3 regions of the Stenotrophomonas nitritireducens genome follow, and region 1 is predicted to be linked to each of the others. Evidence: riboswitches for the same ligand, from Rfam matches in the RefSeq annotation. Region 1 holds a riboswitch; each other region holds the start of a gene.
The links. A riboswitch is a leader RNA that binds a small molecule or an ion and turns the genes downstream of it on or off. The one in region 1 is predicted to bind cobalamin.
Positions count from the first base shown of each region.

Region 2: it holds a riboswitch for cobalamin, as region 1 does, so the genes downstream of both, BCV67_RS10920 (ribonucleoside-diphosphate reductase subunit alpha) here and btuB (TonB-dependent vitamin B12 receptor) in region 1, are expected to answer to the same signal.
Region 3: it holds a riboswitch for cobalamin, as region 1 does, so the genes downstream of both, metE (5-methyltetrahydropteroyltriglutamate--homocysteine S-methyltransferase) here and btuB (TonB-dependent vitamin B12 receptor) in region 1, are expected to answer to the same signal.

Region 1 covers NZ_CP016756.1:2,966,676-2,969,947, forward strand. Annotated here, with positions in the region: gene btuB (TonB-dependent vitamin B12 receptor) at 1-1,780, opposite strand, end outside; cobalamin riboswitch at 1,896-2,131, opposite strand; gene cobT (nicotinate-nucleotide--dimethylbenzimidazole phosphoribosyltransferase) at 2,551-3,272, shown strand, end outside.
Region 2 covers NZ_CP016756.1:2,610,892-2,614,163, forward strand. Annotated here, with positions in the region: gene BCV67_RS10915 (DUF2884 family protein) at 1-642, opposite strand, end outside; cobalamin riboswitch at 912-1,135, shown strand; gene BCV67_RS10920 (ribonucleoside-diphosphate reductase subunit alpha) at 1,405-3,272, shown strand, end outside.
Region 3 covers NZ_CP016756.1:2,622,568-2,625,839, forward strand. Annotated here, with positions in the region: gene metE (5-methyltetrahydropteroyltriglutamate--homocysteine S-methyltransferase) at 1-1,982, opposite strand, end outside; cobalamin riboswitch at 2,191-2,425, opposite strand; gene BCV67_RS10970 (SMR family transporter) at 2,503-2,835, opposite strand; gene BCV67_RS10975 (hypothetical protein) at 3,208-3,272, shown strand, end outside.

The DNA of each region.
Region 1 (3,272 bases):
CGTTGGCGGCCTTGGCCTGCAGGCTCCAGGCATCGTTGATGGCGTATTCAACGCGCACGTCCATGGTGCCGTAGCCGGCCAGGCGAACGGTGTTGGCGGCGTTGTCGAAGCGGTGGCCACTGCCAGCGGCGGTAATACCAAGACGCAGCGGGCCGAAGCTCTTGTCCACGTCGATGCGGCCGCTGGTGCGTGCGCGGCGGGCCAGCAGATTGTCGTAGCTGGCGGCACCGGAGGTGTGGTCGCGCGGGTCGGTGAAGCTGGCCTGGGCGTTGATGTCAAAACCGGCCAGCGAAACAAAGCCGGTCAGCTCGGCGCCACGGATGCGCGCTTCGGCGACGTTGACCAGGTCGAAGTTGCTGTCGTAGCCGATCAGCTGGTCGACGCGGGTTTCGTAGGCGTTGAAGGTCCAGTTCCAGTTGTCGGCGTACTGCGCGATGCCCAGGTTCAGGCTCTTGGATTCTTCCGGCTTCAGATTCGGGTTGCTGAAGCCCGGGTAGTACAGGTCGTTGAAGGTCGGCGCCTTGAAGCCGGTGCCGGCGCTGGCGGTCAGGCGCAGGCCATTGCCGAAGGCAAAGCCATAACCCAGGCTGCCAGTGGTGTGGTTGCCGAACTGCTCGTTGTCGTCGTTGCGCACGCTGGCCTGCAGCGTGTGCGCGCCGAACTGGCCCTGGTACTCGGCAAACACGCCCAGGTTGTCGCGCTGGTCGATGTCGAAGGCGGTGGAGCTGGTGACCTTGTCGTTCTGCCAATCGGCACCGGCGGTGATCTGCTGGCCTTCGGCGAAGCTGAAATCGCCCTGCACGCTGGCGGTGTCGCGGCGGGTGTCGAAGGCGCTGGCGAAGCTGCGGGTGCCGGCGTCGGCATCGGCGAAGTAGTTGTCGGCTTCGTCGCGGTTGCGGCCAACCTGGGCAGTCAGGCGGAAGGCATCCGAAGCGGTCCAGGCGAGCTTGGCACCGTAGACCTGCTGGCGGTTGTCGGCTTCGTTGCCGCCAAAGATGCTGCCGTCGTATTCGTTGAAGCTGTCGGCATTGAGCACGTGGCCTTCCAGGCTCAGCGTGTCGGTCAGCGCATAGCCGCCGCGCACGTTGATCGAGGTGTTGCGGTAGCCATCGCGGTCCGGCTCATCGGCGAAGCAGCCCGCGCCCCAGCCAGCGGCGGTGCCACGGCAGGCGTTGATGCCGTCGGTCTTCTGGTAGCCGCCCTGGGCCGAAATCCAGCCGCGCTCACCGCGGTTGCTGAAGCCGGCGCTGACCTGGCGCAGGTTGTTGCTGCCGGCGGTGATCGCCAGGTTCTGCTGCAGGCCCTGGCCGGCAGTGCGGGTGAAGATCTGGATCACGCCGCCAATGGCCTCGGAGCCGTACAGGCTCGAACGCGGGCCGCGCACGATTTCCACGCGTTCGATCTGGTCAACCGGCAGGTCCTGCAGTGCGGCCATGCCATTGGTGGCCGACGCCACGCGCACGCCGTCCACCAGCACCAGCACCTGGTTGGAGTTGCTGCCACGCAGGAACAGCGAGGTGATCTTGCCGGTGCCGCCCTGGTTGGCGAAATCCAGGCCAGCGCGGCCGCGCAGCAGTTCCTGCAGCGAGTTGGCCTGGCTGCGGTCGATCTGTGCACGGTCGATGACCTGCACCGGCACCACGCTGTTCTCGATGGAGATCGGGGTGCGGGTGGCGGTAACCGTGACGTCGTCCAGCTCGGTCGGTGCGTTCTGCGCAGCGGCAACGCCTGGCAGCGCCAGGGCAAGGGCGAGGGAAAGGGTGTGGTAAGACAGTTTCATGGAAGCTCCTGAGCCTGCACGCTCCCGCGCAGGCGGATGGGGAAGGCTGCCAGAGGAGGGAGAAGACGGAGGCGGCGCACACGGCGCTACAGCCGCCGCCATGCCCTCCGCATCGCAACCAGTCGGCTTTCGGGCCGGTCTCCGGACTCGCAGGCGAAGCAGCCTTGCTGCTTCCGTCCAGACGCCTTCCCGTGCCGTGCACAGTGGCGCCATGTCTGGACTTGTCCTGCTTACCGTTGCGGGGGCAGCGCCGGAATGGCGACATGCTGGAGATCCAGCAGTGCGCGGCACCGGCTTCCCGTTTCAACCGGCCGGCAATGCCGGTCGGTCACCCGAAAGTGCGCGCATTCTATGCCATTGCCGGCAGCCCTGCCGGAATGGCTGTTCACGACAGCGCGGCGGCAGCGAACCAAACCCAAGGTAGCCCGGGTAAGCGCCAGCGCACCCGGGAACTGCAGGGTGCCGCAGCTTGCAGCAACGCTCGACGCCGATTTCCCCGGGTGCGCTGCGCTTACCCGGGCTACGTTCCTGTTCGCGCCAGTGTGGCGGTAGCGCACCATGCCCAAGGTAGCCCGGGTAAGCGCCAGCGCACCCGGGAAGTGCAGGGTGCCGCAGCTTGCAGCAACGCTCGATGCCGATTTCCCCGGGTGCGCTGCGCTTATCCGGGCTACGTTCCGTTCGCGCCTGTGCCGCCAACCGGCAACACCAATGGGCGGTAATGCCTGCCGAATGGCTAGAATGCGGGCTGCAAACGCAGTATCGGAAGTGTCGTGACAGAAACATGGTACGGGCAGGCCTGCGGGCAGCCTTCGCAGGAATACCGGCAGCGTGCGCTGGCCCGCCAGCGCCAGCTGACCAAGCCGGAAGGCGCCTTGGGCCGCTTGGAGACATTGGCCGTTGAACTGGCAGCGCTGCAAGGCGTGGATCAGCCGGGGGCGCAACGCGTACCGGTGGTGGTGTTCGCTGGCGACCACGGTGTCACCGCGCAGGGGGTTTCGGCCTATCCGGCGGAAGTGACGGTGCAGATGCTGCACAACTTTGCCGGCGGTGGCGCCGCCATCGCGGTGCTGGCGCGCGAACTGGGCCTGCCGTTGCACGTCTGGGATGTGGGCAGCCGCGCTACCTCGGCCATTGCCGGTGTGGTCAGTGCCAAGACGCGTTACGGCACCGACGATTTCAGTGCCGGGCCGGCAATGTCCGCCGACGACCTGGACGCCGCATTCGATGCCGGCCGCCGCGCGGTGGAAGTGGCCTGCGCCGACGGTGCGGACCTGCTGGTGTTCGGTGAGATGGGCATTGGCAATACCACTGCCGCAAGTGCCTTGGCTGCGGTGCTCGGCCCGCTGCCGCTGGAAGAACTGGTCGGTGCCGGCACCGGTCTGGATGCGGTGCGCATGGTGCAGAAGAAGAACCTGATCGCCCGCGCGCTGAGCCTGCATGGCGAGGCGATCACCGCCGCGCAGTCGCCGGGCCTGGAGGCACTGCAGCGCGT
Region 2 (3,272 bases), 360 kb from region 1:
TGCATGTTGTTCCAGTGCAAGCGCGCGGGCTTCCAGGCGCTGGTCCAGCTCCTCGCCGAGCTGGTCTGCATGCGCGTCCAGCTTGTCCTCGCGACCGGTAAATACCGCCCACAGAACGCTGCGGGCGATGGAGCCGCTCAGGGTCTCGGCAGCATCCTGGACCCGCGCTTCGAAGCCCTCGTTGAAAAGATCCCGCTCCCAGCGGCCGCGGCCAATGGTCTGCTCGACAAAATGTTCGGCCTCCCTGCGCAGCTTGCGGACCTTGCGGGAGTTAGCGTGGCCTGTCAGACCCTCATACACCGCATCCAGCGTATCGAAGCTGATGCCCACCGATTCGGTGGCGATGCCGGTGACCGCCGGCATCAACTGGCGTACCCCGACTTCCAATGCGCGCAATCGCTGGGCATCATCGGGTGACACTTCCTGCATGTGGCCATCCACGCTCAACTGACCATCGTGGAAAACGATTTCGCGCAAGCTGGCAGTGTCGCGGCGCAACCAGATACCGCCGCCATCGACCAGCACGTCGTAGTCGGTTTCGACGCCGCATTGGGCGGCCGACAACCGCGGGGACTTCATGTTGGCGGCGTGTCCGGCAGCAGGTAGCAGCAACAGCAAGGCGGTGAGTCCAATCGCGCGCATGGTGTGAGTTCATCCTTGAGGGTAAGGCCAGCTTCATCGCCCGGGCGGTGTTTGGCCTCGGCCGAAAGTCATGCCCTGTTGGGCGCGCCACTGGCCGGTCCGCTTCAAATCCACGTTTTGCCTCAATAAAGTGCTCGCCACCTACTTGACTGCGCAGTCTTTTCGGACAGTTCCAATCACCAATATCCGTACAGTTGCAGCGCAGCCCTTATGCCCCAAGGCTCGCCATATTTTTACTAGATTTGGTGTTGACCCTGCCATGTACCCACACTATCTTGTGTCCCGTCGGTTCCAACGGGGCGTGCCTCGTTGGATTGAAAGGGAAGCCGGTGACGCCGTTAAGGCCATTCCGGCACTGCCCCGCAGCGGTAATTGGGAACGACCCCGCCACACAGCACTGAGGCAAGCGGCCTTGGGAAGCGGCGGAGTAGGAAGAAGGCCCTGGCCTTCGCGCCCATGAGTCCGAAGACCTGCCGACAGCCACGCGATGCACACCGCGTGGTGCCGGCTGCGGTGTCTTCGAGGGGAAGACGGCTGGTGACGTGGTGCCGTGGCTGCTGCGACCGTCGGGTCGTGGGCTGTCGCGGCTGCTGCGACGCCGTCCTTCCATGCTCGCGCCTCCGTACCGGCTCTGCTTTCTGCGCGGGCAGGAGCTGCGTGCATAACGTTTGCAAGGACACCATCGTCGTGACTGCCACTCATACTGACGTCGCTCCGGCTGAAGCCGGTTTTGAACTGACCCCGCCGCCGACCGCCACCGCCATGAGCGTGACCAAGCGCAATGGCAGCACCGAGCCGGTAGACCTGAACAAGATCGTCCGCGCCATCCAGCGCTGCTGTGAGGGCCTGCATGCGGTGGACCCGATGCGCGTGGCCACGCGCACCATCTCCGGCCTGTACAACGGCGCCAGCACCCAGGAACTGGATGAGCTGTCGATCCGTACCGCCGCGCTGCTGATCGGCGAAGAGCCCGAATACGGACGCCTGGCCGCGCGCCTGCTGGCCAACTTCATCGGCAAGGAAGTGTCCGGGCAGGAGATCCATGCGTTTTCGCAGTCAGTCGGCCGTGGCCACGAAGTGGGCCTGATCAACGACCGCCTGCTCAATTTCGTGCAGGTCAATGCACGCAAGCTCAACGATGCGATCGATCCGGGTTACGACCTGAACTTCGATTACTTCGGTCTGCGCACCCTGTATGACCGCTACCTGCTGCGTCACCCGCATACGCGCAAGGTCATCGAAACGCCGCAGCAGTTCTTCCTGCGCATCGCCAGCGCGCTGAGCGAAGACGTGCCCGAAGCACTGGCGCTGTACCAGCGGCTGGGCAGCCTGGACTACCTGCCGTCCAGCCCGACCCTGTTCAACGCCGGTACCAGTCACGAGCAGCTGTCCTCGTGCTTCCTGCTGGATTCGCCGCAGGATTCGCTGGAATCCATCTATGACCGCTATGCCGATATCGCGCAGCTGTCCAAGTTCAGTGGCGGCATCGGCGTCAGCTATACCCGCGTGCGCTCGCGCGGCTCGCTGATCAAGTCGACCAACGGCCACTCCAACGGCATCGTGCCGTGGCTGAAGACGCTGGATTCCTCGGTGGCTGCGGTCAACCAGGGTGGCAAGCGCAAGGGCGCGGCCTGCGTGTATCTGGAAACCTGGCACGCCGACATCGAGGACTTCCTCGAGCTGCGCGACAACGCCGGTGACGATTCGCGCCGTACCCACAACCTCAACCTGGCCAACTGGGTGCCGGACCTGTTCATGCAGCGCGTGGAAGCCGACCAGGAATGGTCGCTGTTCGACCCGCGCGTGGTGCCGGAGCTCACCGACCTGTACGGCCCGGCGTTCGAGCAGGCCTATGTGCAGGCTGAAACCCAGGGCAAGGCGCGCAAGAGCGTGTCCGCCCGCAAGCTGTATTCGCGGATGATGCGCACCCTGGCCGAGACCGGCAATGGCTGGATGACGTTCAAGGACAAGTGCAACCTGGCCAGCAACCAGACCCTGCGCGCCGGCAACGTGATCCACCTGTCCAACCTGTGCACCGAGATCCTGGAGATCACCTCCAACGATGAGACCGCGGTCTGCAACCTGGGCTCGATCAACCTGGGCAACCACCTCGACGCCCACGGCGACTTCGATTTCGAGAAGCTGGCCGAGACCGTGCGCCTGGCCGTGCGCCAGCTTGACCGCGTCATCGACCTGAACTTCTACCCGATTGAAACCGCCCGCCGCGGCAACCTGCGCTGGCGCCCGGTCGGCCTGGGCTGCATGGGCCTGCAGGACGTGTTCTTCCGCAAGCGCATGGCGTTTGATTCGGACGAAGCCCGCGCGCTGTCGGCCAAGATCGCCGAGGCCATCTACTTCCACGCACTGGAAGTGTCCTGCGAACTGGCCCAGGAACGCGGCAAGCATCCTTCGTTCAACGACACCCGTGCCGCCCATGGCGAACTGCAGTTCGACGCCTGGAACGTGGTACCGGAAGATACCGCGCGCTGGGACGCGCTGCGTGAGCGCATCAAGCAGCACGGCCTGCGCAACTCGCTGATGATCGCCATTGCGCCTACCGCCACCATCGCCTCCATTGCCGGTTGCTACGAATGCGTGGAACCGCAGGTGTCCAACCTGTTCAAGCGCGA
Region 3 (3,272 bases), 340 kb from region 1:
GCGGCCACCGCTTCGATGATGTCGTTGAACTGGGCGTAGCACATGTGGGTATGGATCTGGGTGGCATCGGCCACGCCGCTGGCACTGATGCGGAAGCTCTGCACGGCCCAGTCCAGATAGTCCTGCCAGTGCGCGCGGCGCAGTGGCAGGCCTTCGCGCAGGGCCGGCTCGTCGATCTGGATGGCGGCAATGCCGGCTGCCTCCAGGTCCTGCACTTCATCGCGCAGGGCCAGTGCGATCTGCCGGCAGGTGTCGGCGCGGGCCTGGTCATCGCGTACGAACGACCACTGCAACACAGTCACCGGTCCGGTCAGCATGCCCTTCATCGGCTTGTCGGTCAGTGATTGGGCGTACTGCGACCAGCGCACCGTCATCGGCGCCGGGCGGCTGACATCGCCGAAGATGATCGGTGGTTTCACGCAGCGTGAGCCGTAGCTCTGCACCCAGCCGTTGCCGGTGAAGGCGAAGCCATCGAGCTGTTCGCCGAAGTACTCGACCATGTCGTTGCGTTCGAACTCGCCATGCACCAGCACGTCCAGGCCGATCTGTTCCTGGGCGCGCACGCACAGCGCGGTCTGTTCGGCCAGGAAGGTGTCGTAGTCGGCATCGGAGAGCTTGCCGGCCTTGTTCTGGGCGCGCGCCAGGCGTACGTCCTGGGTCTGTGGGAAGGAGCCGATTGTTGTGGTGGGGAAGGCCGGCAGGCGCAGTGCATCGGCCTGCAGCAGCTGACGTTGCGCGTGCGGCGTGTCGCGGCGGGCATCGGCTGCGGACAATGCAGCCAGGCGCGCTTTCACCTTTGGGTTGTGCACGCGCGGCGAACGACGGCGTGCATCGATGGCCTCGCGTGCCCGGCCCAGCGCCTGTTCGGCGTCGGGTTTGCCGTCCAGCGCATCGGCCAGTACGCGCAGTTCCTGCAGTTTCTGCCGCGAGAACGCCAGCCAGTCGCGCAGTTCGGCATCGAGCTTTTTCTCCAGGCCAAGATCCACCGGGCAGTGCAGCAGCGAGCAGGACGGCGCCAGCCATAGTTTGTCGGCACCGCGATGGCCGAGCGCGTAGCGCGCCAGGATCAATGCGTTGTCCAAGGGGCTGCGCCAGATGTTGCGGCCGTTGACCAGGCCCAGCGACAGCACGCGTTCGGCCGGCAGCGCACGCACCACCGCATCCAGCTGCTCGGGTGCGCGCACCAGGTCCACGTGCAGGCCTTCAACCGGCAGCGTGGTGGCCAGTGCAAGGTTGTCCTCGAGTGCGCCGAAGTAGGTGGCCAGCAGGATGTCCGGGCGCGGCAAGGCGCTGAAATAGGCGTAGGCACGTTCGAACGCGGCCTTGCTGGCGGCATCCAGGTCCTGCACCAGCACCGGCTCGTCCAGCTGCAGCCATTGCGCGCCTTCCTGCTTCAATGCGGCCAATAGCTGCGCGTAGACCGGCAGCAGGTTGTCCAGCAGGTCCAGCGGGTTGCTGCCATCGCTGGTCTTGGACAGCAGCAGGAAGCTGACCGGACCCAGCAGCACCGGCCGCGTCTCGATGCCCAGCGCCTTGGCTTCGCGGTATTCGGCAAGTGGCTTGTCGCCGCGCAGGTGGAAGCTTTGCCCGCGCTGCAGTTCCGGCACCAGGTAGTGGTAGTTGGTATCAAACCATTTGGTCATTTCCAGCGCATGCAGATCCAGCCCGTCACGCTGCAGCCCGCGCGCCATCGCGAAGTAGGCGTCCAGTGGCGTGCTGTGCAGCAGGGCGCGGTAGCGGGCGGGAATGGCATCGAACAGGAAGGCGGTGTCCAGCACGTGGTCGTACAGGCTGAAGTCATTGCTGGGTGGCACGTCCACACCGGCATCGCGCTGCAGCTGCCAGTGGCGGGCACGCAGCGCGGCGGCGCTGGCCTGCAGCTGTGCGGCATCGGTTTCGCCGCGCCAGTAGCTTTCCAGCGCGTGCTTGAGTTCGCGGCGCGCGCCGATCCGGGGGAATCCCAGGTTGGTAATGATGGTCATGTTGTTTCCTCATTGCTTGGGCATTGAGGAACGAAGGAACCGCGCGGTGCCGCGCGCCTTGCAGCCGCTTCCACCCCGCCAGCGACCTTCGCCCCCGCGGGCGAACCGGTCTCTTGCGTGGAGGCAGCGCAGCACCCGACCGCCTGCCTGTGGCAGACGGCGGCACCGGCAAGCTCCCCGCGGAGATTCCAGGTCGAAACAGGGGACGACACATCCCCTGGCCCAGGCCGGTATTCGGGCTGATGGACACGGGTGCGCCTGCACCCACCTAGTAGCCGTCGCTTCCCGGGTATCACCCCAGTGCTGTTGACGGCGGTCGTTTCCATTCACCGCTGCGGGGCAGCTCCGGAATGGCAGCCATGTGGCCTGCGTCACCGGATTCCCGTTTAAATACATCCCTTCATTCGGATAAAGAGATGTATACCTTGGCGACGCACAAAATAGGCCGCAACCACGGGCAGGTCAAGTGCGGCGCTGCATACCGCCGCTGTATCGCGCTGCACCAGTACCCGGCTGCGTATCAATGCGCCGATGCGCGCGAGAACAGGTTGATCACCAGTACCCCGGCGCAGATCAGGCCGATGCCGATGATGGCGGCCAGGTCGAGCTTCTGTTTGAACACGAACAGCCCGATCAGCGAGATCAGTACGATGCCGACACCGGACCAGATCGCGTAGGCGATGCCGGTCGGGATGGTTTTCATCACCAGCGCCAGCAACCAGAAGCACAGGCTGTAACCCAGCAGCGCGCCGACCGTAGGCCATAGCCGGCTCATGCCGTCGGAGGCCTTGAGCAATGAGGTGGCGGCCACTTCCAGGGCAATGGCGCAGGCCAACAGGACATAGGGATTCATCGGGCAGGCTCAGCGGGGCAGGGGGCATGGATTCTAGCGGGCACGCGCTCGCGCCCGGGTGAGGCGACCACGCTGGCGTCTTACGGTGCGTGGCTACACTCCGCGCACATTTGTCGACGCCGTCAGCCGGGCGCGCGAGGCAGGAGGCCATTGTGGAATCATGGAACGTGCGTGGTTGCAGTATTCGTAGCAGGTACTGTCGTGCGTGCTGGCAGTACCTGTCAGCATGATGCCGATGCTGCTGTTTGACAGCCGCGAAAAGGTTTCCTGTGCTCGGCGTTTTTGCGCTGTCTGTCGCCGAGCCTTGCGGAGTGCATGCCACATGCTGCGCAGGCGTTGCATCTTGCAGATGAAGCGCGGCACAGCTCTGAAGTGCCTGAGAACATCAGCCTCGATGCATTGGCCACGTCACTTGCCCCGATGAAAGTATTGCGGCT